DNA from 2 places in the Streptomyces sp. NPDC055955 genome. Region 1 is predicted to be linked to the other one. Evidence: predicted binding sites of a transcription regulator. Region 1 holds the regulator's gene; the other holds the start of a gene.
What was found. The regulator HspR, encoded in region 1, represses chaperone genes until heat shock. The targets are predictions, from matches to a motif close to TTGAGNNNNNNNNNCTCAA.
Positions count from the first base shown of each region.

Region 2: lon (endopeptidase La) is a predicted target of HspR. The motif match lies at 4,415-4,433, and genes of this name have one in related genera.

Region 1 covers NZ_JBHJYS010000009.1:33,332-49,198, reverse strand. Annotated here, with positions in the region: gene ACFC96_RS19545 (hypothetical protein) at 1-240, opposite strand; gene ACFC96_RS19550 (HEXXH motif domain-containing protein) at 1-7, opposite strand, end outside; gene ACFC96_RS19540 (hypothetical protein) at 715-1,929, shown strand; gene ACFC96_RS19535 (YbjN domain-containing protein) at 1,946-2,485, opposite strand; gene clpB (ATP-dependent chaperone ClpB) at 2,679-5,294, opposite strand; gene ACFC96_RS19525 (pyridoxamine 5'-phosphate oxidase family protein) at 5,436-5,864, shown strand; gene ACFC96_RS19520 (hypothetical protein) at 5,965-6,309, opposite strand; gene ACFC96_RS19515 (helix-turn-helix transcriptional regulator) at 6,619-7,602, shown strand; gene ACFC96_RS19510 (LuxR C-terminal-related transcriptional regulator) at 7,626-8,603, shown strand; gene ACFC96_RS19505 (sugar ABC transporter substrate-binding protein) at 8,791-9,918, opposite strand; gene ACFC96_RS19500 (heat shock protein transcriptional repressor HspR) at 10,298-10,762, opposite strand; gene dnaJ (molecular chaperone DnaJ) at 10,767-11,957, opposite strand; gene grpE (nucleotide exchange factor GrpE) at 11,991-12,695, opposite strand; gene dnaK (molecular chaperone DnaK) at 12,692-14,545, opposite strand; gene ACFC96_RS19480 (MraY family glycosyltransferase) at 14,709-15,737, opposite strand.
Region 2 covers NZ_JBHJYS010000018.1:39,343-55,209, reverse strand. Annotated here, with positions in the region: gene ACFC96_RS30795 (MarR family winged helix-turn-helix transcriptional regulator) at 34-537, opposite strand; gene ACFC96_RS30790 (lysozyme) at 756-1,589, shown strand; gene lon (endopeptidase La) at 1,963-4,392, opposite strand; gene ACFC96_RS30780 (rhomboid-like protein) at 4,568-5,398, opposite strand; gene ACFC96_RS30775 (spermidine synthase) at 5,579-6,280, shown strand; gene ACFC96_RS30770 (response regulator transcription factor) at 6,374-7,111, shown strand; gene ACFC96_RS30765 (ATP-binding protein) at 7,108-8,298, shown strand; gene ACFC96_RS30760 (multifunctional oxoglutarate decarboxylase/oxoglutarate dehydrogenase thiamine pyrophosphate-binding subunit/dihydrolipoyllysine-residue succinyltransferase subunit) at 8,561-12,382, shown strand; gene ACFC96_RS30755 (DUF6104 family protein) at 12,468-12,650, shown strand; gene ACFC96_RS30750 (hypothetical protein) at 12,668-13,516, opposite strand; gene ACFC96_RS30745 (DUF4097 domain-containing protein) at 13,696-14,589, shown strand; gene ACFC96_RS30740 (helix-turn-helix transcriptional regulator) at 14,591-15,631, shown strand; gene ACFC96_RS30735 (zinc-binding dehydrogenase) at 15,713-15,867, opposite strand, start outside.

The sequences.
Region 1 (15,867 bases):
TCAGCACGGCAGGGCAGGCCGGTCGGCCTCATCGGGCAGGTCGCGCGGGGATGCCGGCTCGGGCGGCGCGGGCGGCCCGTGTTCGTGCCGTGGCTCCTGGGGAGCCGTGCCGCCGTGCTGTCGCGGGCTGAAGTACGGACTCCCGTCCCCACCGCCGACGACCTGCCCGACGGCGTCCTCGCTCAGATGCTCGAGCAGCGCGTGCTGCGCTTCCGCCACGAGCGGGTCCCTCAGTGCCATGGCCTCCTTGAGGCCCCAACGGCTGAGATCGACAAGTCCGGTCTCGATGTCAGTCGTAGAAGTCCTCACGTCAAACTTCCCCCTGTCGGCTCCCGCTCGCGGCCCCGCGGCGCAGACCCACCTCCTTCCCATAGTGGCCCGTGGTCAGCCGCGCCGAAAGGGGCTCCGGTGGCCATCAAGGCTTGAATTGTTCGATTCATGGCCGGGGGAGGCGGCATCCGGTGCCGCGACACACCGTTGACAGCACACTCAACTGGCGTGCCCCGTGGGGCAATTGATGCGGCCCGCACACGCGCGTCCCCGGCCCGGCCGCGGACGCGCGGTCCCTCTCGTCCTCGGGGCGCGGTTCCTGACGATCCGACAAGGGCGTACCGGCGGCTCCTGTCACGCAGCCGCGCCGACCGTCCCCCATCCGTACCCGTGCGGACCCTCCCGGCTCGCGCGCCCCTCGAGGTGCCCGCAGGGTGCGGAGATGTGACCCAGCAGCAACTCGACCCGGCCCCCGCCACAGTCCCCGTCGCGGAGCCCGGCGCCGAACCACGTTCCCGCTCGGCCCGGCTCAGGGCCGCCGTCCCCCTGCTCACCGTCCTCGGACTGTTCGCCGCTGTCCGGCTCGCCGGTGTCGTCGCGATGACGGTCGCCGCCTCGCTGGCCGGAAAGCGTTCCGGCGCCGCCCTGCTCGGCCGGTCCTGGGACTCGCTCTGGTACCTCAGGATCGCCGCGGACGGCTACGGCCGCTCCGTCCACTACAGACCCGGCATCATCTTCAACGACCTCGCGTTCTTCCCGCTCTACCCCGGCCTGGTCCGCGCGGTGAAAACCGTGCTCCCGCTCAGCGGCGGCGCCACGGGGATGCTCATCGCCTGGACCGCGTCCCTGGCCGCGGCGGCCGGGATCTACGCGATCGGGGTGCGCCTGCACTCGCGGCCCGTCGCCGTCTTCCTGGTCCTGCTGTGGGGGCTGCTGCCGCACTCCGTGATCCTCACGATGGCGTACACCGAGCCGCTGCTCACCGCCTTCGCCGCCTGGTCCCTGTACGCGGTCCTGACCGGCCGGTGGATCTGGGCGGGCACGCTCGCCTCGCTGGCCGGGGTGTCCCGCCCGAACGGCTTCGCGGTCGCCGCCGCGGTCCTCGTCACGGCGGCGTACGAGGTGATCCGCAAGCGCGGCAGAAACGTTTCCCACAGGCTGTGGACAGGTGTCGCGATCGCCCCGCTCGGCTGGACCGGCTACGTCCTGTGGGTCGGCTTCCGAAGAGGCGATCCGCTCGGCGGTTACTTCGCCGTGCAGCGGGACTGGGGCTCGCGCTTCGACTTCGGCGTCGGCGCGCTGCGCGTCGTACGGCATCTGCTGCTCCGGGGCGACCGCTTCGTCTTCCCCGTGACACTCTTCATCGTCGCCGCCGCGGTGCTGCTGTTCGCGCTGCTCATCGCCGAGCGGGCGGCCCCGCTGCCGCTCATCGTCTACAGCGGCGTACTCCTGCTCGTCGCGCTCGGCGGCGCCGGCTTCTTCCCGTCCAAGCCGCGCTTCCTGCTGCCCGCGTTCCCGCTGCTGCTGCCGCTGGCCCTCGCGCTGGCGCGAACGGCGAGAGCCCGGCCGCGCAGCGCCCTCCTGGTGATGGGCGCCCTGGCCGGGCTCTCACTTGCGTACGGGACGTATCTGGTCGCGTTCGCGCACAGGCCCCTGTGATCGGTCGCTGACGTGCCTACTCGTCGTCGGAGGGCTTCTCGTCGTCGGCGGCGGAGTCCACGGCCTGCTCCAGGCCGAGCTGCTCGACCAGCCAGCGGTCGAACTCGATGGCGGCGCGCACCCAGCTGACCGTCGACGACACGAAGTGCTCCAGGCTCACACCCGTGCCGATGAGCATCTGCGCCTCACCGATGAGGCGGACCGTGCCGTCGTCGTGGGTGTGGCTGTAGACCTTGGGCCACAGCGTGCGGCGGTTCCAGTCGTCGATGGTCTCGAGGAGCGCCGGCTTGGTCTCGAGGTCGTGCGGGCGGTCGTAGAACGTCCGCACCGAGAAGACCTGCTGGTCGTCCTCGCCGCGGAACATGAAGTACGTGCGGAACTCCTCCCACGGAGCCGCGAGGTCACCCTCTTCGTCGAGGACGTACTTGAGCTCCATCTGCTCGAGGAGCTGCTTGACGAGGTCCTGATCGGGGACGACGGGGCCCGCCGGTCCTGAGCCCTGCGGCTGCTGGGGCTGTCCCCCGAAATTCGGAATCGAGGACGGGTCGATGCTCACGTGCTTGGTCCCTTCGTACGGATTCCGCCATCCTCCCCCATGCCGGGTGGGAAGTGACAACCCCCAACCGGTTGGATCGGAGCGAGTTCTCCACCGGCGCGACCGGATCACCCCCGCGGAGCAGCGGCCCTGCCGCCCGTCCTTGCGAGCGGCAGGGCCCCGAGCCGGTCCGGCATCGGTGTCCGGGTCTCCTCTACAGCGTCTTTCCGGTGGCCGGGCCCACGATCAGGCCGTCGCCGAAGGCGTCCACGCGGACCGTGTCGCCGTCGTTGACCTCGCCGGAGAGGATCTCCTTCGCGAGCCGGTCGCCGATCGCGGTCTGCACGAGCCGGCGCAGCGGACGGGCGCCGTACGCGGGGTCGTTGCCCTCGTCGGCGAGCCAGGCCAGGGCCGCGTCCGACACGTCCAGGGTCAGCCGGCGCTCGGCGAGCCGCTTCGCGAGCCGGCCGATCTGCAGCTTCGCGATCCGCTCCAGCTCCTCCTTGTTCAGCGCGGAGAAGACGACGAGGTCGTCGAGCCGGTTGAGGAACTCGGGCTTGAACGACGCCCGTACGACCTCCAGGACCTGCTGCTTCTTCTGCTCCTCACTCGTGGTCGGCTCCACCAGGCTGTGTCCGCTCAAGAACTGGCTGCCGAGGTTCGAGGTGAGGACGAGGATCGTGTTGCGGAAGTCGACCGTGCGGCCCTGACCGTCCGTGAGACGGCCGTCGTCGAGCACCTGGAGCAGGACGTCGAAGACCTCCGGGTGGGCCTTCTCGACCTCGTCGAGCAGGACGACGCTGTACGGGCGCCTGCGCACCGCCTCGGTGAGCTGACCGCCCTCCTCGTACCCGACGTAGCCGGGAGGGGCGCCGACGAGACGCGCCACGGAGTGCTTCTCGCCGTACTCGCTCATGTCGATGCGGACCATGGCCCGCTCGTCGTCGAACAGGAAGTCGGCGAGCGCCTTGGCCAGTTCGGTCTTGCCGACACCGGTCGGGCCGAGGAACAGGAAGGATCCGGTCGGCCGGTCGGGGTCGGCGATCCCGGCGCGGGTGCGGCGCACGGCGTCGGACACCGCCCGTACGGCCTCGGTCTGCCCGATCAGGCGCTTGCCGAGTTCGTCCTCCATGCGCAGCAGCTTCTGCGTCTCGCCCTCCATGAGCCGCCCGGCCGGGATGCCGGTCCAGGCCGCCACCACGTCCGCGATGTCGTCCGGGCCGACCTCGTCCTTGACCATCGTGTCGGCCTTGGACGCCTCCTCCTCTTCCTCCGTGGCGGCCTCCAAGTCCCTTTCCAGGGTGGGGATCTCGCCGTACAGGAGCTTGGAGGCGGTGTCGAAGTCGCCGTCACGCTGGGCGCGTTCGGCCTGGCCGCGCAGCTCGTCGAGCTTCTCCTTCAGTTCACCGACGCGGTTGAGGGACTGCTTCTCCTTCTCCCAGCGGGCGGTGAGGCCGCGCAGCTCCTCCTCCTTGTCGGCGAGGTCGCGCCGCAGCTTCTCCAGGCGCTGCCTGCTGGCCGGATCCGTCTCCTTGGAGAGGGCCAGCTCCTCCATCCTCAGCCGGTCGACGACGCGCTGGAGCTCGTCGATCTCGACGGGCGAGGAGTCGATCTCCATGCGCAGCCGGGACGCGGCCTCGTCCACGAGGTCGATGGCCTTGTCCGGCAGGAAGCGGGAGGTGATGTACCGGTCGGAGAGCGACGCGGCGGCGACGAGCGCGCTGTCGGCGATCTGGACCTTGTGGTGGGCCTCGTACCGGCCCTTGAGCCCGCGCAGGATCGCGATCGAGTCCTCGACGGTCGGCTCGGCGACCAGCACCTGCTGGAAGCGGCGTTCCAGGGCCGGGTCCTTCTCGATCCGCTCGCGGTACTCGTCGAGCGTGGTCGCGCCGACCATGCGCAGCTCGCCGCGCGCGAGCATCGGCTTCAGCATGTTGCCCGCGTCCATGGCCGAGTCGCCGCCCGCGCCGGCCCCCACGACCGTGTGCAGCTCGTCGATGAACGTGATGACCTGCCCCTCGCTCTCCTTGATCTCGGAGAGGACGGTCTTGAGGCGCTCCTCGAACTCGCCGCGGTACTTCGCGCCGGCGACCATCGCGCCCAGATCCAGCGAGACGAGCCGCTTGTTCCTGAGCGACTCCGGCACGTCCCCCTTCACGATGCGCTGGGCGAGACCCTCGACGACCGCGGTCTTGCCGACGCCGGGCTCGCCGATCAGGACCGGGTTGTTCTTCGTACGGCGGGACAGCACCTGCACCACACGCCGGATCTCGTGATCGCGCCCGATGACGGGGTCGAGCCTGCCCTCGCGCGCGGCGGCGGTGAGGTCGGTGCCGAACTTCTCCAGGGCCTTGTACTGGCCCTCGGGGTCGGGTGTGGTCACCCGGCGCCCTCCCCTGCTCTTCTCGAAGGCGGCGAGCAGCTTCTTGGCGCTCGCCCCCTGTTCCGTCAGTACGTCGGCGACAGTGCCGCCCTTCGCGGCGATGCCGATGAGCAGATGCTCGGTGGAGAGGTACTCGTCCCCGAGCTCCTTGGCGCGCTGCTCCGCGTCGGCGATGACCGCCAGCAGGTCCCGGTTGGGTCCGGGCGGCGCGACGGTCGAGCCGGTCACGCTGGGCAGGGCGCCGAGGATGCGCTCGGCCCCGGACCGCACGGCGGCCTGATCGGCCTCCACGGCCGTCAGCAGGTCCGTGATGTTCTCGTTCTCCTGGCCCTCGAGGAGGGCCAGGAGCAGATGCGCGGGGGTCAGATCCGCGTGCCCCGCGGACACGGCCCGACTGCTGGCCGCGTTGATCGCGTCCCGGCTCCGGTTCGTCAGCTCGGCGTCCACGTGCCCACTCTCCTCCTTGCGTCTGCCTCTCCAGCACACTGACCCTGTCAGCATACACAAAGTTGAGTCGATTCCACTCAAGGGTGGGAGCTGGGTGTCCCGAGGCGGGATATGTCCTGGAACGGGGATATCTTCCGGAGCATGGCCAAGCGGAACGATCCCCTGAACCCCGACCCGACCTTCCTCGGCTTCTGGCGGGAACGGCACCTGTGCACGCTGACGACGCTGCGCCCCGACGGCACCCCGCACGTGGTGCCGGTCGGCGTCACGTACGACCCCGAGGCAGGTCTCGCGCGGGTGATCGCGAACAAGTCGAGCGCGAAGGTGGCGCACGTGCTCGCGGGGTCCGGGGCGCAGGAGGGCGGGGCCCGGGTCGCGGTCTGCCAGGTCGACGGCCGGCGCTGGGCGACCCTCGAAGGGCTCGCGCTGGTCCGCACGGAACCGGACCGCGTCGCGGAGGCGGTACGCCGGTACGCGGAGCGCTACGAGCGCATGCCCGCGCCGAACCCGGACCGCGTCGCCATCGAGATCACGCTGACGCGGGCGACGGGCAACGGGTCCCCGTCGTGACAGCCGCGCAAAGCTGCAGCGGCGCCACCGTGTTCAGGTCCACGGTGGCGCCGCTGCGGGGGGAAGCACCTGCGCGATCTACAACGACGGGGGAATCGCGTCAGGCACTGCGGGGGGTGGCTGAGGTGGTACGCGGAACTTCCGGTCCCGCCTCCCCGACCAGCTGGTGGTCACGCTGGTCGAGGTTGACGAAGACCATTCCGTATCTGATGGCACACCGCACGGGCTGCGGGGCGCCCCGAGGGCGGCGAAGACACCGGTAGGCCCGGATCTCCTCGTCGTCGAACTCGTCCCGCACGACGACGATCGGCTCGCCGAACAGGGTGACCATCAACGAATCGCCGCGATGGGGAATCGCCGTGGCGAGGTCGATGAAATGCCACCCGGACCGGTAGGCCGTCGCCATCTCACGGCGAAAGGTTCTGTCGTCGGGCGGAGTGGTCATGCGGCCGCGTCCACGGGAGCGACACTCCAGGAAAGGTCCGGAGGCGCGATGTTCTTGGCGGCGGACACGTGAGTGGCGGGTGTGCCACTCCAGGAGAGGTCCTGGGTGCTGAGCACACCGAAAGCCAAACCGGCGGAGAAGGCAACAGCCATCACCGAGCGAAGCATTCTCTTGCACATAGTGGGCTTCGTCCTCACTTCCATGGCTTCTCTCCCCCGACTCACTAGACGATGGCTCATTCGGCCATCCAAACACCACAGGATCGATGCATCATGTTCCTGCACGTTCAGGACCCTGGGGGGTGGATCTATGACCACGGATGACACATATCGGACACATCCTCATGCCACGACTGAACTGTGCGACGAGGGCAGGCGGTTGTACGCCAGCGCTCTGCGTTCCGGACGCATCGCCCGAAGCGAAGCGACGGCCGCTCCCTGCCTGATGGATTTCGCCCTTCTCCACCCAGACCCGGATGACGCCGGCTGGCTCCGACCGGTTCCCCCCGCCGCCGCCCTGGCCCAGCGCCTCCACCCCATCGAACGGGAAATCCAGGAGCGAAGAAGCCTGGCGGTCGAACTGACCGATTACTTCGAGCCATTCATGGCCATCAGTGCGCAGGATCTGCCCACCACGCACGCCGTCACCGTGCTCGAAGGAATCAACCGGATCAATTCGGCCATCGAACTCGCCATCGCCGAGTGCCAGTCCGAGATCCTCACGGTCCAGCCCGGCGGCGGGCGCAGCGAGCACTCCCTGACGGAGGCACTCGAGCGGGGCCGGGCGGTCATCGCGCGCGGCATCACCATGCGCACGCTCTACCAGCACACGGCCCGGCACAGCCAGGGAACTCTCGTGTACGCCGAGCACATGGCCAAGGGCAACGTGGAGATACGCACCCTCGAGGAACTCATAGAGCGGCTGATGGTCTTCGACCGGACCGTCGCGTTCATACCGGTCCCCGGCGACCATCCGGTCGCCCTGGAACTGCGCCATCCGGGCCTCGTCGAATACCTGGCCAAGGTCTTCGAGCAACTGTGGCGCCGCGCGGTCCCCCTCCTGGAGGAGACCCCCTACGCACCCCCGACCGACGGCATCACCGGGGTCCAGCGGTCGATCGCCAAGCTGCTGATCGAAGGCCACGTGGACGAGGCGATCGCCCGCCGCCTGGGCATGAACGTGCGTACCTGCAGAGCCCACATCGCCAAGCTCGCGGCCGCGCTCGGCAGCGGAAGCCGCGCACAACTCGGCTTTCTCATAGCGCAGTCCGGAATCCTCGACCAGGATCACTGAATGTCGACCGAGGAGAGCCACACGTGACCGCCGAGGCCCACACTCACGGAGCCGAGGAGTTGTGCGCCGCCGGCACGGCGCTCTACTCCCGGGCCCTGCGCGAGGGCCGCGTCAAGGACGAGGACGCCGCGGCCGTGCCGTGCCTCCTGGACTTCGGGCTGCTGCGCGCGGATCCGGACGACCCCCGCTGGCAGCGCCCCGTGCCGCCCTCCGTGGCCCTGCCGGGACTGCTGGGGGGTATCGAGGACGAGATCGCGCACCAGCGGCACCGAGAGGCGAAACTGGCCAAGGCGTTCGCACCGCTCATGGCGCTCGACGCCGAGCGGGCGTCCTTCCAGAACTCGCCGATGATCCATGTGCTGTTGGGGTCCCAGCGGATCAACGACGCCATCGGCGAGGCCAGCGCGGTCGCCACCCAGGAGCTCCTCACGATCCAGCCCGGGGGCGGGCGCCCGCCGGCGGGCCTCGCCGCGGCCCGGCCGATCGAGCAGGAACTCCTGGCCCGGGGATGCCGGATGCGGACCCTCTACCAGCACACCTCGCGGCATTCCCCCGCCGTGCTGGCCCACTACGAACAGCTGCGCGGCGACGTGGCGGTCCGCACCCTCGACGAGGTCACCGAGCGCCTCGTCCTGCTCGACCGGACCGTCGCGTTCATCCCGGCCAACACGGACCGCACCGTGGCCCTGGAGATACGCCACCCCGCCCTCATCTCCTACCTCATGACGACGTTCGAGCGGCTGTGGCGGCTGGCCACGCCCATGTTCCCCGTCGCCGCGCAGCAGCCCCCGGCGAAGGACGGCGTCACCTCCCGCCAGCTCACCATCGCCGCCCTCCTCATCGAGGGCCACACGGACGCCGTCATCGCCGAACGCCTCGGCATGAACATCCGCACCGTCCGCGTCCACATCGCCAAGCTCGCCAGCACGCTCGGCAGCGACAGCCGGGCCCAACTGGGCTACCTCATCGGCCAGTCCGGGATGCTGGAACAGGACCGCTGACCTCCGCGAAAGGATCCGGCAGCCCGCGAACGGGCGAAGAGGATCTCCGGTACGCCACCCCTCGTCGCCCTCGCGCGCGACATCACGTCCGTCGCGCCCGGTGGCACGGTCACGGCCGAGTTCACGATCTCCGGCAGCTGACCCGGCACGGCGCCCCGGACCGCGGGGCGCCGTGGCGTCCGCCGGCCTACTTCAGCCCGATCCGCGCACAGTCCGCCGCGTACTTCGCCGTGCAGATGTCCCCGACCTTGTAGATCCCGTCCTTGACCACCGTCGACTTGATGTTGCTCTGGGTCATCGGGACGACCTGGACCAGGAGCGAGGGGACATTGGGGGTGGTGGGGCTGTCGACGCGGTCCTTCGCGAGCGCGTCGAACTCGATGCCACGCTGCTGCGCGATGAGGACCGCCATCTGCGCGGCGGCGGAGGCCTCTTCGGGGTACGGCTTGTAGACCGTCATGTACTGGTCGCCCGTCACGATGCGCTGGACGGCGGCGAGTTCGGCGTCCTGGCCGGTCACCGGCGGCAGGTGCGTGACACCGGCGGCCTTGAGAGCGGTGATGATGCCGCCCGCCATGCCGTCGTTCGCGGAGTAGACACCGGCGATGTTCTGCGCGCCGACGGCCTGGATGGCGGTCACCATGTTGGCCCGCGCGTTCTCCGGCTTCCAGTCCTTGGTGTCGTACGACTTCGAGATCGTCACCTGGTCCTTGAGCTCGGCCAGGGCGCCGTCCTTGTAGAGCGCGGCGTTCGGGTCGGTGACCGAGCCGTTCATCATGACGATCCGGCTGTTCTTGGACGCCTTGCTGCCCAGGGCCTTGAGGAGCGCCATGCCCTGCACATGGCCGACCTGGTCGCTGTCGAACGACACGTAGCCGTCGACGGGGCCCTCGGCCAGGCGGTCGTAGGCGATGACGGGAATGCCCGCGTCCTTGGCCTTCTTGACCGATCCCTTGATCGACTTGGAGTCGACGGCGTCCAGGATCAGTACGTCGACCCGGTCGGCGACCATCTGGTCGACCTGTCTCTCCTGGCGCTTCGCGTTCTGTTCCGCGTTGGCGTAGAGGACCTTGCCCTTGCCGCTGGTGAGGTCCTCGACTTCCTTCTTGATGTGCGGATAGTCGAACTTCTCGTAGCGCGCGGTCTCCTTCTCCGGCATGAGGACGCCGATCTTCAGGTCCTGGTTCTGCCGGGCGGACGCCTTGCCCGCCGCGTCGCTGTCCGGCTCGAGCCAGCTGCTCCCGCACCCGGTGAGGGCCACTGCCATGGCGGACGCCACGCCGACGAGGGCGGCGCGCTTCGTACGCGGATTCACTTTCCATACCTCCCTGAAGTGACCGCGTCGTTGCGGCCGAGGTGGCTGGAAGCCAACTCGGCCTGAATCGCAGCGTCAAGAGGTGAATCCGTAACGACTCGTGATCAGGCCCGTGCGTTCCGGAGGTGAAGTCGCCCGTACTCGAGGTAACCCCAGTAGCCGCACCAGTCACGGCCCCCTCACCCCTCCCGCACCGGTCCATCCGGTGAGCAAACTCACTGTTCGAACACATGACCTCCTTGCCGTCTTCACCAGCTCTGACCAGCCCGTGCGCACCCGAAGACGTGCGTGAAGGCGGCTGTGAAGGCGACACGAAAGGGGCCGGGAGGTTCTCACCTCCCGGCCCCTTTCACACCGGCTTCACGCCCGCTCGCCCGGGCTACTCGGACGACCGCTTGGGCCGCCACACGACCAGCGCGCTCGTCTGCTGGACCTCCTGGTACGGGACCAGGTCCCGCCGGTAGGAGGCGTGGACGGCCGCCTCGCGCTGCTGCATCGCCGCCGCAGCGCCCTCGACGGCCGTCGAGAGTTCCGCGACCCGCTGCTGAAGCGCCGCGACCTGGTTCTCCAGTTCGATGATGCGCTTGATGCCCGCGAGGTTGATGCCCTCGTCCTGCGACAGCTGCTGCACCTGACGGAGCAGTTCGATGTCGCGGGCCGAATAGCGCCGGCCGCGCCCGGCCGTGCGGTCCGGGGAGACCAGGCCTAGACGGTCGTACTGGCGCAGGGTCTGCGGATGCAGCCCGCTGAGCTGGGCGGCCACCGAGATGACATAGACCGGAGTCTCGTCGGTCAGCTCATAGGCCCTGCCAACAAAGGAACTCTGTCGTCGACGGCCGTCCATACGCTCATGCTCCCTTCGCGGCCTGGAACAGTTCTGCCCGCGGATCGCTGTCCGCAGTCGCCTTTCGGTACGCCTCGAGGGCGTCCTTCGCAGCGTCGGTCAGATCCGTGGGGACCGAGACCTCCACCGTGACGAGCAGATCGCCACGGGTGCCGTCCTTACGGACAGCGCCCTTGCCACGGGCCCGCATCGTCCGCCCGTTCGGCGTGCCCGGGGGCAGCTTGAGCGTGACCGGGGGCCCGCCGAGCGTGGGGACCTTGACCTCGCCCCCGAGCGCGGCCTCCGGATAGCTGACCGGCACCGTGACCGTGAGGTTGTCGCCCTTGCGGCCGAAGACCGGATGGGAGTCCACGTGCACGACCACGTACAGGTCGCCCGCGGGACCGCCGCGTTCGCCCGGCGCACCCTTGCCGCGAAGCCGGATGCGCTGGTTGTCCGAGACGCCGGCCGGGATGCGGACCTGCATCGTCCGGGAGGACTTCGCACGGCCCGAACCCTTGCAGACCTCACAGGGTGTCTCCGCGATCAGGCCGCGGCCCTTGCAGTCCACGCACGGGTCGGTCAGCGAGAACCCGCCACCACCGCCGCGCGAGACCTGGCCCGTGCCGACGCAGGTCGGGCACACGCGCGGTGTGCCGTTCTTGTCGCCGGTGCCGGAGCAGGCCTTGCAGGGCGCCTGCGACGACATGCGCAGCGGCACCGTCGCCCCGTCGACCGCCTCGGTGAAACTGAGGGTGACCTCGGACTCGATGTCCTGGCCGCGGCGCGGCTGCGTGCGCGTGCCGGTGCCCGCGCCGCCCCGGTTGAACAGGCCGCCGAAGACGTCCCCGAGTCCGCCGCCGAACCCGCCGGCACCCCCTGCCGTACCGCCCTGGGGGCCGCCTCCGAAGAGGTCGCCCAGGTCGAAGTTGAAGGTGCCGCCGCCCGGCCCGCCCGGCCCCGGACGGAATCCGCCGTTGCCGAACAGGGCGCGCGCCTCGTCGTACTCCTTGCGCTTCTTGGGGTCGCCGAGGACGTCGTTCGCCTCGGAGATCTCCTTGAAGCGCTCCTCCGCCTTGAGGTTGCCCTTGTTGGCGTCGGGGTGGTTCTCACGGGCGAGCTTGCGGTACGCCTTCTTGATCTCGGCGTCGGTGGCGTCCTTGGGGACGCCGAGGACCTTGTAGTAGTCCTTCTCGATGAAGTCCTTCGTGCTCATCCTCGACGTCCCTCCTCTCGCTGTTCACTGACGTCAGCCCTCGTCCGGGCCACCGCTCTCCTTGTCGTCGGCGGCAGCCGATTCCCCGCCCTTGGAGGACTCGCCCTTGGCCGGCTGGGCCCCGGGCTGCGGCTCGGCCACCGCCACCCGCGCGGGGCGGATGGTGCGCTCGCCGATCCGGTAGCCCGGCTGCAGGATCGCGACGCAGGTCGTCTCGGTGACGTCCGGCGCGTACGAGTGCATCAGGGCCTCGTGGATCGTCGGGTCGAAGGGCTCGCCCTCCTTGCCGAACTGCTGGAGCCCCATCTTGGCGGCGACCGTCTCGAGCGACTCGGCGACCGACTTGAAGCCGCCGACCAGCTCTCCGTGCTCACGGGCACGGCCGATGTCGTCGAGTACGGGCAGGAGCTCGGTCAGGAGGCCCGCGACCGCGATCTCCTTGACCGTGACCCGGTCCCGCTCCACCCGGCGACGGTAGTTCTGGTACTCGGCCTGGAGCCGCTGGAGGTCCGCGGTGCGCTCACCGAGCGCCATGCGTACCTGGTCCAGCTGGGCCGTCAGGCCTACGTTCTGAACCGCCGAAGCGGCTCCTGCCGATGCTGCTGCGTCCCCGGCCGGGGCCGCCCCCTCGCCCTTGTCGGGCGAGGGAGCGGCCTTCGGCTCGGCGTCGTCGGGGGTGGCGCCGGAGGGGACGTCAGGCTCGTCGCTCTCGCTGAAGCCCGGGGTCTCCTCCGTCACGCGGCACCGTCCTTGCGGTCCTCGTCGACGATCTCGGCGTCGACGACGTCGTCGTCAGCAGCCTTCTGTCCGTCGCCCGGGGCTCCGGCCTCGGGACCGCCCGCGGCCTGCGCGCCCTGGGCGTCGGCGTACATGGCCTGGCCCAGCTTCTGCGAGACGGCGGCGACCTTCTCGGTGGCGGTGCGGATCTCGGCCGTGTCCTCGCCCTTGAGCTTCTCCTTCAGCTCGGTGAGCGACTCCTCGACCTCGGTCTTGACCTCGCCGGGGACCTTGTCCTCGTTGTCCTTGAGGAACTTCTCCGTCTGGTAGACGAGCTGCTCGCCCTGGTTACGGGTCTCGGCGGCCTCGCGGCGACGGTGGTCCTCGTCCGCGTACTGCTCGGCCTCCTGGCGCATCCGGTCGACCTCGTCCTTCGGCAGCGAGGAGCCGCCGGTGACGGTCATCTTCTGCTCCTTGCCCGTGCCCAGGTCCTTCGCGGTCACGTGCATGATGCCGTTGGCGTCGATGTCGAAGGCGACCTCGATCTGCGGGACACCACGCGGGGCCGGCGGCAGACCGGTGAGCTCGAACATCCCGAGCTTCTTGTTGTACGCCGCGATCTCGCGCTCGCCCTGGTAGACCTGGATCTGCACGGACGGCTGGTTGTCCTCGGCCGTCGTGAAGATCTCGGAACGCTTGGTCGGGATCGTGGTGTTGCGCTCGATGAGCTTCGTCATGATCCCTCCCTTGGTCTCGATGCCGAGGGACAGCGGGGTCACGTCGAGGAGCAGGACGTCCTTGACCTCGCCCTTGAGGACACCGGCCTGCAGGGCGGCGCCGATGGCGACGACCTCGTCCGGGTTCACGCCCTTGTTGGCGTCCTGACCGCCGGTCAGCTCCTTGACGAGCTCGGCGACGGCGGGCATACGGGTCGAGCCACCGACGAGAACGACGTGATCGATCTCGGAGAGCTGGATGCCCGCGTCCTTGATGACGTTGTGGAACGGCGTCTTGCAGCGCTCCAGGAGGTCGGACGTGAGCTGCTGGAACTGGGCGCGCGTGAGCTTCTCGTCCAGGTGCAGCGGGCCCTCGGCGGACGCCGTGATGTAGGGCAGGTTGATCGTGGTCTCGGTCGAGGACGAGAGCTCGATCTTCGCCTTCTCGGCGGCCTCGCGCAGGCGCTGGAGCGCCATCTTGTCCTTGGAGAGGTCCACGCCGTGGCCGTTGTTGAACTGCTTGACCAGGTAGTCGACGACGCGCTGGTCCCAGTCGTCACCACCGAGGTGGTTGTCGCCGTTCGTGGCCTTCACCTCGACGACGCCGTCGCCGATCTCGAGGAGCGACACGTCGAAGGTGCCGCCACCGAGGTCGAAGACGAGAATGGTCTGGTCGTCCTTGTCGAGACCGTAGGCCAGGGCGGCGGCCGTCGGCTCGTTGACAATGCGCAGGACGTTCAGACCGGCGATCTCGCCGGCCTCCTTCGTCGCCTGGCGCTCGGAGTCGTTGAAGTACGCCGGGACGGTGATGACCGCGTCCGCGACCTTCTCGCCCAGGTACGCCTCGGCGTCGCGCTTGAGCTTCTGCAGGATGAAGGCGCTCATCTGCTGCGGGTTGAAGCTCTTGCCGTCGATCTCGATCTTCCAGTCAGTGCCCATGTGGCGCTTGACCGAACGGATCGTCCTGTCGACGTTGGTGACCGCCTGGCGCTTCGCGACCTCTCCGACGAGCACCTCACCGTTCTTGGCGAAGGCGACGACGGACGGCGTGGTCCTGGCGCCCTCGGCGTTGGTGATGACGGTGGGCTCGCCGCCTTCGAGAACGCTGACGACGGAGTTAGTCGTGCCCAGGTCGATGCCGACCGCACGTGCCATTTCAATTCCTCCAGCATGACTACTTGAGTGGATCTGGCTCAAGGATGCATGACGACGCCTGTTCGGTCAACAGAGCTGAGTCGAGCCGACTCAACTTTTATACGGCACTTATGGGCAGCCGAAGCATCTGTGCAGGTCACCGACCATGCCGGGACCTTCGCCACTAACCTGCGACGTCCACCACAGCGGTCCGTACGGGCCGGTGACCGCGCCGCCGCGCCCCGTAGACCGGCACCCGCAGCAGCCCGGCGACCGACCCGGCCGCCGCGCCGACCGGCCAGAGCGCGGCCAGCGGACCCAGCGTCCCGTCGTGCAGCAGGAGCGCGGTGACCGCACCGGCCAGCGACGCGACACCGAGTACCACCGCCACGCCCGTCGGGGTGAGGCCGAGCCGGCGGAGCCGGTGGACGATGTGGTCCGCGCCGCTCTGGAGCAGAGGCCGCCCCGCACGCCGCCGCGACACCGCCACCAGGACCGCGTCCGCGGTCACCACGGCCGTCACGGCGAACAGCGAGCCCGCGCCGGGCAGCGCCTCGTGACCCGCGTTCACCAGGACCGCCGCGGACGCCAGGAGAAAGCCCGTGAACAGGGACCCGCAGCCCCCGAGGTGCATCCGCGCGGGGTACCAGTTGTGCATGAGGAACCCGGTGAGCGCCGCCGCGAGCACCCCGAGGAGCGCGGCGAGCGTGCCGAGCCCTCCGGCGGCGGCGCAGGCGCTCAGGCCGAGCGCGGTCACGACGGCGACGGTGCCGAACACCCCGTCCGAGGTGTCGATGAGCCGGCAGGCGTTGGTGACGAAGACGATCCACAGGACGGCCAGCGCGCCGACGAGAAAGCCGAGTTGAGCGCCGTTCACGACGAAGGTGGCCGCCCCCGCCTCGACGACGACGCGGGCCCGCGCCCCCACCGGGCGCACATCGTCGAGGAATCCGAGCGCGGCGACGACCCCGGCCGCGATCAGCAGCGTGAGCGCGCCGGAGCCGAGCGGGGCGAGTCCGGTCGAGGCCCCGACGGCGGTGACGGCGGCCGTCACCGTGGCGACGGCGGCACCTCCCAGGCGCGGCGTTCGCCGTCCCGTGCGGCCGATCCGCCGGACGGTGAATCCGGTGCGCAGGGCGACGGCACGCAGCAGGGCGGTGAGGGCGGAGGCCGCCAGCAGGGCGGTCGCGGCGGCGGCGATCCCGTAGGACACGGCGGACGTCCCGTCAGCTCGGTTTGCGGTATCGGGGTGACACCGGAGGGCCACGCCCGGCCGGAGACCTTCATAAGCTAGTCGCTTATGTCGCAATATGGAGCGAATAACACGATCTGCTTTCACTGTC
Region 2 (15,867 bases), on a different contig from region 1:
CTCGCGGGCCCGGCGTGATCCGGACGAGAGGCCCTAGCCCTCGGCGCCGGCGTTCAACTGGTGGAGCAGTCGCGCCAGTTCCGCCACCTCGCTGCGGTCCCAGCCCGCGAGCTGGCGTACGTAGGTGGCACGGCGGGCGTCGCGGACCTGCCGGAAGTTGGCACGGCCCTCGTCGGTGAGGTGAACGAGCCAGGCGCGGCCGTCGGCGGGGTCGGGCTCGCGCGCGACGAGACCGAGTTCCTCCAGGGCACGCAGCTGCCGGCTCATGGTGGCCTTGCCGACGCCGACGTACGCGGCGAGTTCGGTGGCCCGCTGCCGGCCGCACTCCTCCAGGCGCGCGAGGAGTCCGTAGGCGGCGGGTTCGAGGTCCGGGTGGACGGCGCGCGCCATCTCGCCGGAGGACGCGCGAGCTCTCCTGAGGAAGACCGTCAACTCCCTTTCCAGGGACAAGAATTCGTGGTCCACACCACTCTCCGTCGCGTCGAATTCGGCGCCCGGCCGCACGCCGTTCCCGTCCTCGTGCACGTCAGCACCCATGCCAGGGTTTCCCGTTTCTGAAAGTTTCCGCCATTCGCGGCCATTGCCGCAGCTCCGCCAGTATTTCGCAGGAGTAGACCAACGGCAGCATCCGGGCCCCCTTCCCTCCCGGCGGTCTACGTGCGTAGCTTCTTTGGTGACATGTCCACACCAGCGACATGTCGAAAGGTCCCCCCACCGAGCTCACAGAAGCTCAACGAGGCCTTCGGAGGCACGCAATGCCCGTGCACAGATCCGGAACCGTCCGCCGCCCGCGCCTGAGGCGCTTCCCGGCGGCCGGAGTCATCCTCGCAGCACTCTCGCTGCTGTTCACCCTGCCCACCGCGGCCCAGGCGGCCGACGTCCCCGCCCGCGGCTCCGCCACGATGGGCATGGGCGTCGCCGAGCACGACGGTCGGGGCGGCCTGCCCGCCGGCGACAAGGCCACCCAGACCGAGGGCGTGGACACCAGCAGCCACAACGGCAACGTGGCCTGGTCGACGCTCTGGAACAGCGGCGTGAAGTGGGCCTACGTCAAGGCCACGGAAGGCACGTACTACACGAACCCGTACTTCGCCCAGCAGTACAACGGCTCCTACGACGTCGGCATGATCCGCGGCGCGTACCACTTCGCGACCCCGGACACGACGACCGGCGCCGCGCAGGCCAACTACTTCGTGGACCACGGGGGCGGCTGGTCCCGGGACGGCAGGACCCTGCCGGGCGCGCTCGACATCGAGTGGAACCCGTACGGCGCGTCCTGCTACGGCAAGACCCAGGCCGCGATGGTCAGCTGGATCCGCGACTTCCTGAACCAGTACAAGGCCCGCACCGGCCGCGACGCCGTGATCTACACGGCGACGAGCTGGTGGACCGAGTGCACCGGCAACTCCAGCGCGTTCGGGGCGACCAACCCGCTCTGGATCGCCCGCTACAACACCGACCCGGGCACGCTCCCGGCCGGCTGGGGCTACTACACGATGTGGCAGTACACGTCGTCCGGCCCGACGGTCGGCGACCACAGCAAGTTCAACGGCGCCCTGGACCGCGTCCAGGCGCTGGCCAACGGCTGAGTCCGCGAGCGGGCGAAGAGCGGCCGGACTCGCCCAGGGGTCCGGCCGCTCCTACGGGGGCCGGGGGGCAGGTCAGCAGCGACCCGCCGGCCGGTCCCGCTTCACGAGGTCGTGCAGCCGGTGGTGCCGTCGAGCCGGTGTACGCGCCGGCCGGTGTCGGCCGCCGCGTACACCTGGTCACCGCGGTTGCGGGACATGCGCTGTGGGCCGCCCTTCCCGTCGGGCGCCACCTGGTACAGCTTCGGCGGCGTGCCGTCGGCCCGGCCGGTGGCCGGAGGCAGCGTTCGGCGAGCGCCTCGTCCCTCGCGCCGGGCACACGCGGAGGGCCCGAGCCCCCAAGGGGACTCGGGCCCTCGTCGTCCGGCCACGTCCGTCACGCCGCCACCGGGACCTCCAGGTCCGCCGACGCGGGCGCCAGCGCCAGTTCGAGCACCTGCCGCACATCCGTCACCGGGTGCACGTCCAGCTTCTCCAGGACCTCGGCGGGGACGTCGTCCAGGTCCGCCTCGTTCCGCTTCGGGATGACGACCGTGGTGATGCCGGCCCGGTGCGCGGCGAGCAGCTTCTGCTTGACGCCACCGATCGGCAGCACGCGCCCGGTCAGCGACACCTCACCGGTCATCGCCACGTCCGTACGGACCTGGCGCCCGCTGAGCAGTGACGCGAGAGCGGTCGTCATGGTGACACCCGCGCTCGGACCGTCCTTCGGCACCGCGCCGGCCGGGAAGTGGATGTGCACGCCGCGGTCCTTCAGGTCGGCGACGGGCAGCTCCAGTTCGGCGCCGTGCGAGCGCAGGAAGGAGAGCGCGATCTGCGCCGACTCCTTCATCACGTCACCGAGCTGACCGGTCAGGGTCAGACCGGCCGCGCCCGTCTCCGGGTCGGCGAGGGACGCCTCCACGTAGAGGACGTCGCCGCCCGCCCCGGTGACCGCCAGTCCGGTGGCCACGCCCGGCACCGCCGTACGGCGCTCGGCCGGGTCCTGCGCCGCCTCGGGCACGTGGTGCGGGCGCCCGATGAGGGTCCGCAGGTCGGTGTCCTCGACGGTGAACGGCAGCTCGCGCTCGCCCAGTTCGTGCTGGGCCGCGACCTTCCTCAGCAGCCGTGCGACGGACCGCTCCAGGTTGCGCACGCCCGCTTCCCGCGTGTACTCCCCCGCGAGCTTGCGCAGCGCGCTCTCGCCGAGGGTGACCTCGTCCTTGTCCAGACCGGCCCGCTCCAGCTGGCGCGGGAGCAGGTGGTCACGGGCGATGACGACCTTCTCGTCCTCGGTGTAGCCGTCGAGGCGGACCAGCTCCATACGGTCGAGCAGGGCCTCCGGGATGGCCTCCAGGACGTTGGCCGTCGCGAGGAACACGACGTCGCTGAGGTCGAGTTCGACCTCCAGGTAGTGGTCGCGGAACGTGTGATTCTGCGCCGGGTCGAGCACTTCGAGCAGGGCGGCCGCCGGGTCGCCCCGGAAGTCGGACCCCACCTTGTCGATCTCGTCGAGCAGCACGACCGGGTTCATCGACCCGGCCTCCTTGATCGCGCGCACGATCCGGCCCGGCAGGGCACCCACGTACGTACGCCGGTGTCCGCGGATCTCCGCCTCGTCCCGTACGCCGCCGAGGGCGACGCGGACGAACTTGCGGCCCATGGCGTGCGCCACGGACTCGCCGAGCGAGGTCTTGCCGACGCCGGGCGGGCCGACGAGCGCGAGCACCGCGCCGCCCCTGCGTCCGCCGACGACGCCGAGCCCGCGCTCGGAACGCCGCTTGCGCACGGCCAGGTACTCGGTGATGCGCTCCTTCACGTCCTCCAGGCCGGAGTGCTCGGCGTCGAGGACGCGCCGGGCGCCCTGGATGTCGTACGCGGAGGCGCTGTCATCAGTTCGCTCGTTCCACGGCAGTTCGAGGACCGTGTCGAGCCAGGTACGGATCCACGAGCCCTCGGGGGACTGGTCGCTGGACCGCTCCAGCTTCTCGACCTCCTTGAGCGCGGCCTCGCGGACCTTCTCCGGAAGGTCGGCGGCCTCGACCCGCGTGCGGTAGTCGTCGGACTCCTCGCCCTCCGACTCGCCGTTCAGCTCGCGCAGCTCCTTGCGTACGGCGTCCAGCTGGCGCCGCAGCAGGAACTCGCGCTGCTGCTTGTCGACGCCTTCCTGCACGTCCTTGGCGATGGACTCGGCCACGTCCTGCTCGGCGAGGTGCTCGCGCAGCTGCTCGGTGGCCAGCTTGAGCCGGGCGACCGGGTCGGCCGTCTCCAGAAGCTCCACCTTCTGCGGGGTGCTCAGGAAGGGCGAGTAGCCGGAGTTGTCGGCGAGCGCGGAGACGTCGTCGATCTGCTGGACACGGTCCACGACCTGCCAGGCTCCGCGCTTCTTCAGCCAGTTCGTGGCGAGTGCCTTGTATTCGGTGACCAGCTCGGTCACGGAGCCGGGCAGCGGCTCCGGCACGGTCTCCTCGACCGCGAGGCCCTCCACCCACAGGGCGGCGCCGGGGCCGGTCGTGCCCGCGCCGATCCGTACGCGGCTGCGGCCACGGATCAGGGCGCCGGGGTCGCCGTCGGCGAGCCGGCCCACCTGCTCGACGGTGCCGAGCACGCCGGTGTTCGCGTACGTGCCGTCGATCCGGGGAACAAGAAGCACCTTCGGCTTGCTGCCGCCCACGGATCCGCTGGAACGGGCCGCTGCCTGGGCGGCCTCCACCGCGGCGCGTACGTCGTTGTCGTTGAGGTCCAGGGGCACCACCATTCCGGGCAGCACGACCTCGTCGTCGAGCGGCAGCACGGGCAGGGTGAGCGGTGTGGACGTCGATGCCATGATCTCCCCTTAAGCAGTCAAGTTGAGCTATGGAGACTCAATGCACGTGAGCCTCTGAATGTTCCCCCGGTGCTGTTCGCTCTCGGCGATCAAGGGGCGGGCAGGGGAAAGCCGCAGCTCAGAGGGAGTGTGTGACGCGCACGACAAGGGGCCGGCCGGGGGACGAGGGGCCGCGTCAGGCTGCGGACGCTCCCGGCGCGCGGCGCCACCGGCGCACCAGCGGCCAGGTCCCGACACCGATGGCGAGCGCCATTAGGTGACCCCAGCTCGTCATCGGGTCCGCGAACTCGACGAGGTCCTCGACCAGCATCCCGCCGACGACGGCGAGCACGGCCCAGCGCAGCCAGGGCGTGAGGAGACCGGCGAGCGCCCCGATGCTCGCGGCCACACCGAAGCTGATCCCGTAGTCGAGGCGGTGCAGCGAGCTCTCCGGCAGCTGCCCGGCCATCACGGAGAGCCCGACGGGCACCTCGGTGGCGAGCGTCGCCACGGTGTGGCCGAGGACGAAGACACCGGCGGTGCGAAGACCGCCGATCCGGCGCTCCAGCGCCGTGAGGACGACCAGGAAGCCGATCGCGAACGGGGACGTGATCCCGCCGGCGATCCACAGCGCACTGGCGACCAGCACGAACACGGGGGTGTGCGCGAGGTGCGCCACGTCGGTGCTGGAACCCTGCAGCGCGGACGCGACGACGCCGGGATCGGCGAACAGCGCGAAGAGGGACGTGCCGACGAGCACGGCGGCGTAGGTGAAGGTGAACGGTGTCCCCGTGGGCGTCGGCAGCAGCCGCCAGGGGCGCATCCGGCGCCAGAGGCCGACCGTCTCGGGCGGGATGCGTACGCCGGTCACGGATCCGGGAGCGGCACGTGCCGGGTCACAGACCGCCGGCTGGGCCGGGACGGCATCGAGCAGGGGGCGCGAAGCCTCAGGAGGCGCCCCCGAGGAGACGGTTCCCGAGAAAACAGCCCTCGAAGAAACGTCCGCCCCGCCGGCCTCGGCCGTCACGCCACGCTCCACCTGCGGCACCCCTTCCTTTCCGGCCCGCCCGGGCTTTCGCCTCCCGTACCCGCGCCGTCCATGATCGACGCCACGCACCGCATGATCCACAGGACCTGCACAGGAGAGCCCCCGACTCCGTTTCCGGAGACGGCCGGGCGTCGCGCCGGTTGCGGCAGGATGGACGCCATGTCCACCTCGTACCCCATCCCGTACGACACCGACCACACCGCCCCCGTCGTCCTCGACCGGCGCGAGGGGCCGTTCGGAGAGGTCGTACTGCGGCGCCACGGCGCGCTGCTCCAGATCATCGCCAACGGGTGCTTCCTGATGGACACGTCCGACGGCCGCTCCGAGCGCCTCCTGGTCGACGCGGCGCTGGACGCTCTCGACGACCGCCCGGCACCCGGAATTCTCATCGGCGGGCTCGGTGTCGGATTCTCCCTCACACACGCGGCTGCGAATTCCCGCTGGGGCCGCATCGCCGTCGTCGAACGTGAGCCGGCGATCGTCGACTGGCACCGCGAGGGCCCGCTGTCCGAGCTGTCACGGTCCGCGCTCGCCGACCCGCGCACCGAGATTGTGGAGGCGGACCTTGTCTCCTACGTCCAGGAATCGACCGAGACGTTCGACGCACTGTGCCTCGACATCGACAACGGACCCGACTGGACGGTGACGGAGGGTAACGACAGTCTCTACTCACCGGTAGGTCTCGCGGCCTGCCGGGCACGGCTCGCCCCTGGCGGCGTGCTCGCCGTGTGGTCCGCGCAGCCCTCCGCAAATTTCGAAGGAACCTTGCGGAATGCCGGATTCCGGTCGGTCCGCACCGAAGAGATCCCGGTTGTCCGGGGCGTTCCGGACGTCGTACATCTCGGGGTCAGGGCTGCGTAGCCGACTCGCGGTAACTCCCCGTACGCTGACTGCCGAAACCCAGATCATTCAAGCGTCAAGCGCACACGGATGTGCGCATTCAGGGGCGGGGCGATGGAGCAGACACACACCTCCCACAACGGCAACACGGCGTCGCCGGGCGCCCAGCGACGGGTCCTGGTGGTCGAGGACGACCCCACGATCGTCGACGCCATCGCCGCGCGGCTGCGTGCCGAGGGATTCCTCGTGCAAACGGCTCAGGACGGTCCGGCGGCGGTCGACACGGCCGAGGCATGGCAGCCGGACCTACTGATCCTCGACATCATGCTGCCCGGCTTCGACGGGCTCGAGGTCTGCCGCCGTGTGCAGGCGCAGCGGCCGGTGCCGGTGATGATGCTCACGGCGCGCGACGACGAGACGGACATGCTCGTCGGGCTCGGCGTGGGCGCGGACGACTACATGACGAAGCCCTTCTCGATGCGGGAGCTCGCGGCGCGCGTGCACGTCCTGCTGCGGAGGGTCGAGCGCGCGGCGCTCGCGGCGGCCACGCCCAGGAGCGGCATCCTGCGGCTCGGCGAGCTGGAGATCGACCACGCACAGCGCCGGGTGCGGGTGCGCTCCGAGGACGTCCACCTGACGCCCACGGAGTTCGACCTCCTGGTCTGCCTGGCCAACACACCCCGCGCCGTCCTCTCGCGCGAGCAGCTGCTCGCCGAGGTGTGGGACTGGGCGGACGCGTCGGGCACCCGGACCGTCGACAGTCACATCAAGGCGCTGCGCCGGAAGATCGGCGCCGAGCGGATCCGCACCGTCCACGGTGTGGGCTATGCGCTGGAGACGCCGACGCCATGACCGGCAGCGGCGGCGCATCCGACGTACGGGACGCGGACGGGTACGAGCCGGGGTCGCCGGGCCTTCCCCCCGGCGCTCCCCCGGCCGCCCGGCCCCTCGCGGGCCACTGGGTGCAGGGCGGCCTGCGGCCGTTCTCCATCAAGACCAAGCTCGGCACGCTGGTCGTCGTCTCGGTGTTCATCACGACGGGACTGCTGATGGTCGCCGTCCGCACTCAGACCGAGCTCCGTTTCATCACGGTCTTCTCGGTCATCGCGACGCTCCTCATCACCCAGTTCGTGGCGCACTCGCTGACCGCGCCGCTCGACGAGATGAACACGGTCGCCCGCTCCATCTCGCACGGCGACTACACACGCCGGGTCCGTGGCGCCGACCGGCGCGACGAGCTGGGCGACCTGGCCGCGACCATCAACCGCATGGCCGACGACCTGGAGGCCCAGGACCAGCAGCGCAAGGAGCTCGTGGCGAACGTCTCGCACGAGCTGCGCACCCCGATCGCGGGCCTGCGCGCCGTCCTGGAGAACGTCGTGGACGGCGTCTCGGCCGCCGACCCCGAGACCATGCGCACCGCCCTGAAACAGACCGAGCGCCTGGGCCGGCTGGTCGAGACGCTGCTCGACCTCTCACGGCTCGACAACGGCGTGGTCCCGCTCAAAGCGCGCCGCTTCGAGGTGTGGCCGTATCTGTCGGGCGTCCTGAAGGAGGCCAACATGGTCGCCTCGCAGCGCGCCGGCATCGCCTCGGGCTCCGGCACCCACACGCGCACCGACGTGCATCTGCACCTGGACGTGTCCCCGCCCGAGCTGACCGCGCACGCGGACCCCGAGCGGATCCACCAAGTGGTGGCCAACCTCATCGACAACGCCGTGAAACACAGCCCGCCGCACGGCCGTGTGACCGTGCTCGCGCGGCGCGGCCTCTATCCGGAATCGCTCGACCTGGAGGTCCTCGACGAGGGCCCCGGCATCCCCCGCTCCGAGTGGCACCGCGTCTTCGAGCGCTTCAACCGGGGCGGCCATGTGAAGGGCGCCGCGCACGGCCCCGGAAGCGACGGCGGCACCGGTCTCGGCCTCGCCATCGCCCGCTGGGCCGTGGACCTGCACGGCGGCCGGATCGGCGTGGCCGAATCGGCTCGCGGATGCCGGATCCAGGTCACCCTTCCGGGCCTGCCCCGCGCTCAAGGTTGACGTAGGGTTCGAAGCGGAAGCACAAGATCGCCGTGCCATTCGTCACGGGGTGCGGGCCCGAGGGGCCGCACTCGTACAAGGACGTACCCAAGCTGAACCGGAACCCCGCTTGTTTCCCGCCATTTCCAGCGCCGAAACACGGCTTCCGGTGTGACTTACGCGACGGATGACCGGCCCGGTCTGCAAGTCCCGGTGTTGGAGGCGTAGCCTTTATTCCCGCTGTCCATCACCTTGTGAGAAGCGGAAGAGGGCGGTTACCGCCGTGTCGCCACAGTCCCCCAGTAACTCGAGCACCTCGACCGACCAAGAGGGGCAGGGCAAGAGCCCTGCCGCCGCTTTCGGTCCCAATGAGTGGCTCGTCGACGAGATCTATCAGCAGTACCTCCAGGACCCGAATTCGGTTGACCGAGCCTGGTGGGACTTCTTCGCCGACTACAAGCCGGGTGCCCCGGCCCAGCCGACGACCGGAGCCCCCGCACAGGGTTCCGGTCCCGGCACCGCCGGTACCGCAGCCGCGGGGGCTGCGGGCACTGCCGCGGCGCCCGCCGCTCCGGCGGCCCCGGCTCCGGCCGCGCCCCCGGCTCCGGCCGCAGCTCCGGCTCCGGCTCCGGCCGCCCCGGTGGCCAAGCCCGCCGCAGCGGCGCCCGCGAAGCCGGCCGCCGCTGCCGTGAAGGCTCCCGCTCCCGCCAAGGCGCAGCCCGCGACCGAGGCCGCCGGCGGCCCCGAGTTCGTGACGCTGCGCGGCCCGAGCGCCGCCGTCGCGAAGAACATGAACGCCTCCATCGAGGTCCCCACGGCGACGTCCGTGCGCGCGGTCCCGGTGAAGCTGCTGTTCGACAACCGCATCGTCATCAACAACCACCTGAAGCGTGCCCGGGGCGGGAAGATCTCCTTCACCCACCTCATCGGCTACGCGATGGTGCAGGCCATCAAGGCCATGCCGTCGATGAACTACTCCTTCGCGGAGAAGGACGGCAAGCCGACGCTGGTCAAGCCGGAGCACGTGAACTTCGGCCTCGCCATCGACCTGGTGAAGCCCAACGGCGACCGCCAGCTGGTCGTCGCGGGCATCAAGAAGGCCGAGACGCTGAACTTCTTCGAGTTCTGGCAGGCCTACGAGGACATCGTGCGCCGCGCCCGCGACGGCAAGCTCGGCATGGACGACTTCACCGGTGTCACGGTCTCGCTGACCAACCCCGGCGGCCTCGGCACCGTCCACTCCGTGCCGCGCCTGATGCCCGGACAGTCGGTCATCATGGGCGTCGGCTCGATGGACTACCCCGCGGAGTTCCAGGGCACGTCCCAGGACACCCTGAACAAGCTCGGCATCTCGAAGGTCATGACGCTCACGTCGACCTACGACCACCGGGTCATCCAGGGCGCCGCCTCCGGCGAGTTCCTGCGCGTCGTGGCGAACCTCCTCCTCGGTGAGGGCGAGTTCTACGACGAGATCTTCAAGGCGCTGCGCATCCCCTACGAGCCGGTCCGCTGGTTCAAGGACATCGACGCCTCGCACGACGACGACGTCACGAAGGCCGCCCGCGTCTTCGAGCTGATCCACTCCTTCCGGGTCCGCGGCCACGTCATGGCCGACACCGACCCGCTGGAGTACCGCCAGCGCAAGCACCCCGACCTGGACATCGCCGAGCACGGCCTCACCCTGTGGGACCTGGAGCGCGAGTTCGCGGTCGGCGGCTTCGCCGGCAAGTCGATGATGAAGCTGCGCGACATCCTCGGCGTCCTGCGTGACTCGTACTGCCGCACCACCGGCATCGAGTACATGCACATCCAGGACCCGAAGCAGCGCAAGTGGCTCCAGGACCGCGTCGAGCGCCCGCACACCAAGCCGGAGCGCGAGGAGCAGCTGCGCATCCTGCGCCGGCTGAACGCGGCCGAGGCGTTCGAGACGTTCCTGCAGACGAAGTACGTCGGCCAGAAGCGCTTCTCCCTGGAGGGCGGCGAGTCCGTCATTCCGCTGCTCGACGCGGTCATCGACTCCGCCGCCGAGTCGCGCCTGGACGAGGTCGTCATCGGCATGGCCCACCGCGGCCGCCTGAACGTCCTGGCGAACATCGTCGGCAAGTCGTACGCGCAGATCTTCCGCGAGTTCGAGGGCAACCTCGACCCGAAGTCGATGCACGGCTCCGGCGACGTGAAGTACCACCTGGGCGCCCAGGGCACCTTCACCGGCCTGGACGGCGAGCAGATCAAGGTCTCGCTGGCCGCGAACCCGTCCCACCTGGAGACGGTCGACCCGGTCATCGAGGGCATCGTCCGCGCCAAGCAGGACATCATCAACAAGGGCGGCACGGACTTCACGGTCCTGCCGGTCGCCCTGCACGGTGACGCGGCCTTCGCGGGCCAGGGTGTGGTCGCCGAGACGCTCAACATGTCGCAGCTGCGCGGCTACCGCACGGGCGGCACGGTCCACATCGTCATCAACAACCAGGTCGGCTTCACCGCCGCCCCGGAGTCGTCGCGCTCCTCCATGTACGCCACGGACGTGGCCCGCATGATCGAGGCGCCGATCTTCCACGTGAACGGCGACGACCCCGAGGCCGTCGTCCGCGTTGCCCGTCTGGCCTTCGAGTTCCGCCAGGCGTTCAACAAGGACGTCGTCATCGACCTGATCTGCTACCGCCGCCGCGGTCACAACGAGTCGGACAACCCGGCGTTCACGCAGCCGCTGATGTACGACCTGATCGACAAGAAGCGCTCGGTGCGCAAGCTCTACACCGAGTCCCTCATCGGCCGTGGCGACATCACGCTCGAAGAGGCCGAGCAGGCGCTGCAGGACTTCCAGGGCCAGCTGGAGAAGGTCTTCGCCGAGGTCCGCGAGGCCACGGCGCTCCCGGCCCCGGTCCCGGCCATCGACCCGCAGGCCGAGTTCCCGGTCGCCGTCAGCACCGCGATCTCCCAGGAGACCGTGAAGCGGATCGCCGAGTCGCAGGTCAACATCCCCGACCGCGTCACCGTGCACCCGCGTCTGCTGCCGCAGCTGCAGCGCCGCGCGGCGATGATCGAGGACGGCACGATCGACTGGGGCATGGGCGAGACGCTCGCCATCGGCTCCCTGCTCCTTGAGGGCACCCCGGTGCGCCTCTCGGGCCAGGACTCGCGCCGCGGCACGTTCGGCCAGCGCCACGCGGTCCTGATCGACCGGGAGACCGGCGAGGACTTCACCCCGCTGCTCTACCTCTCGGACGACCAGGCGCGTTACAACGTCTACGACTCCCTGCTCTCCGAGTACGCGGTCATGGGCTTCGAGTACGGCTACTCGCTGGCCCGTCCCGAGTCGCTCGTGATGTGGGAGGCGCAGTTCGGCGACTTCGTCAACGGCGCGCAGACGGTGGTGGACGAGTACATCTCGGCCGCCGAGCAGAAGTGGGGCCAGACCTCCGGCGTCACGCTGCTCCTGCCGCACGGCTACGAGGGCCAGGGCCCGGACCACTCGTCCGCCCGCCCGGAGCGCTTCCTCCAGCTGTGCGCGCAGAACAACATGACGGTCGCCATGCCGACGCTCCCGTCGAACTACTTCCACCTCCTGCGGTGGCAGGTGCACAACCCGCACCACAAGCCGCTGGTGGTCTTCACCCCGAAGTCGATGCTGCGCCTCAAGGCGGCCGCGTCGAAGGCGGAGGAGTTCACGACGGGCGGCTTCCGTCCCGTCATCGGCGACAGCTCGGTGGACCCGGCCGCGGTCCGCAAGGTCGTCTTCTGCGCGGGCAAGGTCTACTACGACCTCGAGGCCGAGCGTCAGAAGCGCGGCGTGACGGACACGGCGATCATCCGCATCGAGCGTCTGTACCCGCTGCCGGGTGCCGAGCTCCAGGCGGAGATCTCCAAGTACCCGAACGCGGAGAAGTACCTGTGGGCTCAGGAGGAGCCGGCGAACCAGGGCGCGTGGCCCTTCATCGCCCTCAACCTGATCGACCACCTGGACCTGGCGGTCGGCGCCGACGTCCCGCACGGTGAGCGCCTGCGCCGCATCTCGCGGCCGCACAGCTCGTCCCCGGCGGTCGGCTCGGCGAAGCGTCACCAGGCGGAGCAGGAGCAGCTGGTCCGCGAGGTCTTCGAGGCCTGAGCAGCCTGACCTCGTACGTACGATTGTGGGGCCCGGAACGATGTTCCGGGCCCCACGTCCGTATCACCCCAGGAGCGACTGGCCCATGTACTTCACCGACCGCGGCATCGAGGAACTGGAGAAGCGGCGCGGCGAGGAGGAGGTCACCTTCGAGTGGCTCGCCGAGCAGCTGCGTACGTTCGTCGACCTGAACCCGGATTTCGAGGTGCCGGTCGAGCGGCTGGCGACATGGCTGGCACGGCTCGACGACGAGGACGACGACGAGTAGCAGGGCCCGGGCAGACCTCAGTCCCAGGCGCGCAGCCGGTCGTAGGCGAGGCCGAGCGCGCCGTGCACGACGAGGAGCCCACCCGCGACCGCCCAGCCGATGCCCCGCCGGCGCAGGCCCCACACGGTGAGCGGGATGCCCGCGGCGAGCTGGACGGCCGCCGCCGTGCGCGCCTTGGGGCCGTGCAGCCAGGGGCCGATGGCGCTGCGTTCGACGACGTCGAGTTCCGCGCGGACGGCGTCGCGCCAGCCGGACCACTCGATGTGTTCGGCGCCGGGCTGCACGCGCGCGACCTCGCGCAGCCGGTCGGCGGGTTCGCCGGGGGTCAGGCCGGCCGGGAGCACGAGCCCCGCGCGCGTGAGGACCGAGAGCAGGCCGCGCAGACGGGCACGGGAGTCCGTCCCGTTGTCGGAGCGTGTGAGTTCCTCCAGGGACTGCATGTCCAGGACCGGGTCGAGGCCGAGGCGCGCGGCGAACGTGCGCATCGCTTCGTCCTCGCCGACGGGTGTGCCGTTCGCCAGCCATACGTAGCCGACGGGGCGGCGGAACCCCGAGGCGAGGGTGTAGCCGCTGTGTTCGGCGTCCCACCACAGGGCGAGCACCGGCCAGGGTGCGCTGACGGCGAGGGCCGCGGCCCAGCCGGCGAGGACGCTGTCGACCGGTTCGCCGCCGTGCAGCCAGGGCTTGCCCTCGGGGACCAGGACGCTCCAGTCGGGTCCCGCCCCGGCGAGGAGCATGCGTTCGCGCAGGAGCTGGGCGGCGGGACCGACGGTGGCGGGGTCGGCGCGGCACAGCAGCAGCGCTCCCGCGGCCCTGGCCTGCGGGGCGGGGGTGCCGGTGGAGTCGGCGTCGGCGTCGGACGGCATGGAATCAACGCTAGGTCAGTTCGTGGGGTTCGGCCCATGAATGCCCCCATGCGGAGGGGGCGGCGCGACGGGATGCAGTCGCGACTGTCTTGACTTTCCGTATCCGCGATATATCGTGTCTCGCGAGCGTGCGATCCAACGCGTCCGCTCCCGATCCGTCCCGCCGAGGAGGTCGCACCATGCCCGAGTGGTCCGTGGCAGAGCCCCACAAGCTCGCCTTCGAGGAGCCCGTGACGACGCTCCACGTACGCATCGTCAACGGAACGGTGAACGTCGTGGGCACCGACGAAGGTTCCGCCCGCCTCGAGGTGTCGGAGATCGAGGGCCCGCCGCTCCAGGTGACCCTGGTGGACGGCGTGCTCACCGTCGCGTACGACGATCTGCCGTGGAAGGGCTTCCTCAAGTGGCTCGACCCCAAGGGCTGGCGCCGCAGCGCGGTCGTGTCCCTGGCGGTCCCGGCGGACACCGGAGTCGAGGTGGGCGTGGTCGGCGCCGGCGCGGTCGTGTCCGGGATGCGGGGGCGTACGGAGGTCAAGGGCGTCACCGGCGACACGACACTGGTCGGCGTCGCGGGCGACGTGCGCACGGACACCGTCTCCGGGAATGTCGAGGCCCAGGCGGTGACAGGGGATCTGCGCTTCAACTCCGTCTCCGGGGACCTGACCGTCGTCGAGGGCGCGGGCCCCTCCGTGCGGGCCGACTCCGTGAGCGGCTCGATGATCGTGGACCTCGACCCGGCCGACCGGGCGACGGATGTGAACCTGACGAGCGTCTCGGGCGAGATCGCGATCCGCCTCCCGCACCCCGCGGACGCCGAGGTCGAGGCGAACACGGCGAGCGGTTCCGTGTCGAACGCCTTCGAGGATCTGCGGGTCGGCGGCCACTGGGGCGCCAAGAGCATCACGGGCAGGCTCGGCACGGGCCGCGGAAAGCTGAAGGCGACGACGGTCTCCGGATCGATCGCGCTCCTGCGGCGCCCCCCGGCGGAGGACGACACCCATCCCCCCGCCGCCGACTCCCCCACCGCCCCTGACGCCGCCGCCGGCGGCCCGGCCGACAAGAAGGTGCTCTGACATGCCCCCCGTCTTCGCCCACGGCCGCCTGCGCCTGTACCTCCTGAAGCTGCTCGACGAGGCCCCGCGCCACGGGTACGAGGTGATCCGGCTCCTGGAGGAGCGCTTCCAGGGCCTGTACGCGCCCTCGGCGGGCACGGTGTACCCGCGCCTGGCGAAGCTGGAGGCCGAAGGGCTGGTCACGCACACCACGGAGGGCGGCAGAAAGGTCTACGCGATCACCGACGCGGGCCGCGCCGAGCTGGCCGACCGCAGCGGTGAACTGGCCGACCTGGAGCTGGAGATCCGCGAGTCCGTGGCAGAGCTCGCCGCCGAGATCCGGGACGACGTACGGGGCGCGGCGGGCGATCTGCGCCGCGAGATGCGGGCGGCCGCCTCGGAGGCGAGGAACGGGTCGGGGACGACCACGCGCAAGAGCGAGCGGCCGGGCCCGTTCGGCGACTTCCAGGACTTCGGGGACAAGGAGGCGTGGCGCGCGGCCAAGGAGGAGCTGCGCCGCGCCCGGCAGGAGTGGAAGGAGCAGGCGCGGCGCGCGAAGGACGAGAGCCGCCGGGCCCGCGAGGAGGCCCAGCGGGCGCGCCGGCAGGCCAAGGAGGCGCAGGAGCAGGCGCGCGAGCAGGCGCAGGAGCAGGTCCAGCGGATGGCGAAGCGGGTGCAGGACCAGGTCCAGGACCACTTCGCGCAGGGCGACTGGCCCACGGGGGTCCGGGAGGGCCTGACCGAACTGGCCAAGGAGTTCGGCGACTTCGGCAAACACTTCGGCAAGGAGGCGGGCGGCGCGGCCCGTTCGGACGACGCCGGGCCCGAGGTGCGGGTCACCCACGGCGACATCCCCGCGGAGTATCTGCCGTCGTGGAGCCGCGAGGACTCGACCGGCGACCCGGCCCGTGATCTGGACCGTCTCCTCGACCGCTTCCGCGACGACATCCGCGACACGGCCAGGGACCACGGGGTGACGGAGGAGCAACTCCGCGAGGCCCGGCACCGGTTGTCGGAGGCGGCGGCGCACATCGGGGCGTCCCTGCGGACGCCCAAGGGCTGACCGCGCGGCGGCCGGGGAGGGTCGAGGGGCGCCGCCTCTCGACCCTCCCGGGTCCGCAAGGTCGGGCAGGACCCAGCAAGGTCAGACCGTCAGCACGATCTTGCCGAACTGGCCGCCGGCCTCCATCCGCTCGAAGCCCTCCCGGGCACGGTCCAGCGGAAGGGTCTCGTCGATCACGGGGCGCACGCCGGTGGCCGCGCAGAACGACAGCAGGTCCTCCAGCTCGTCCTTCGAAC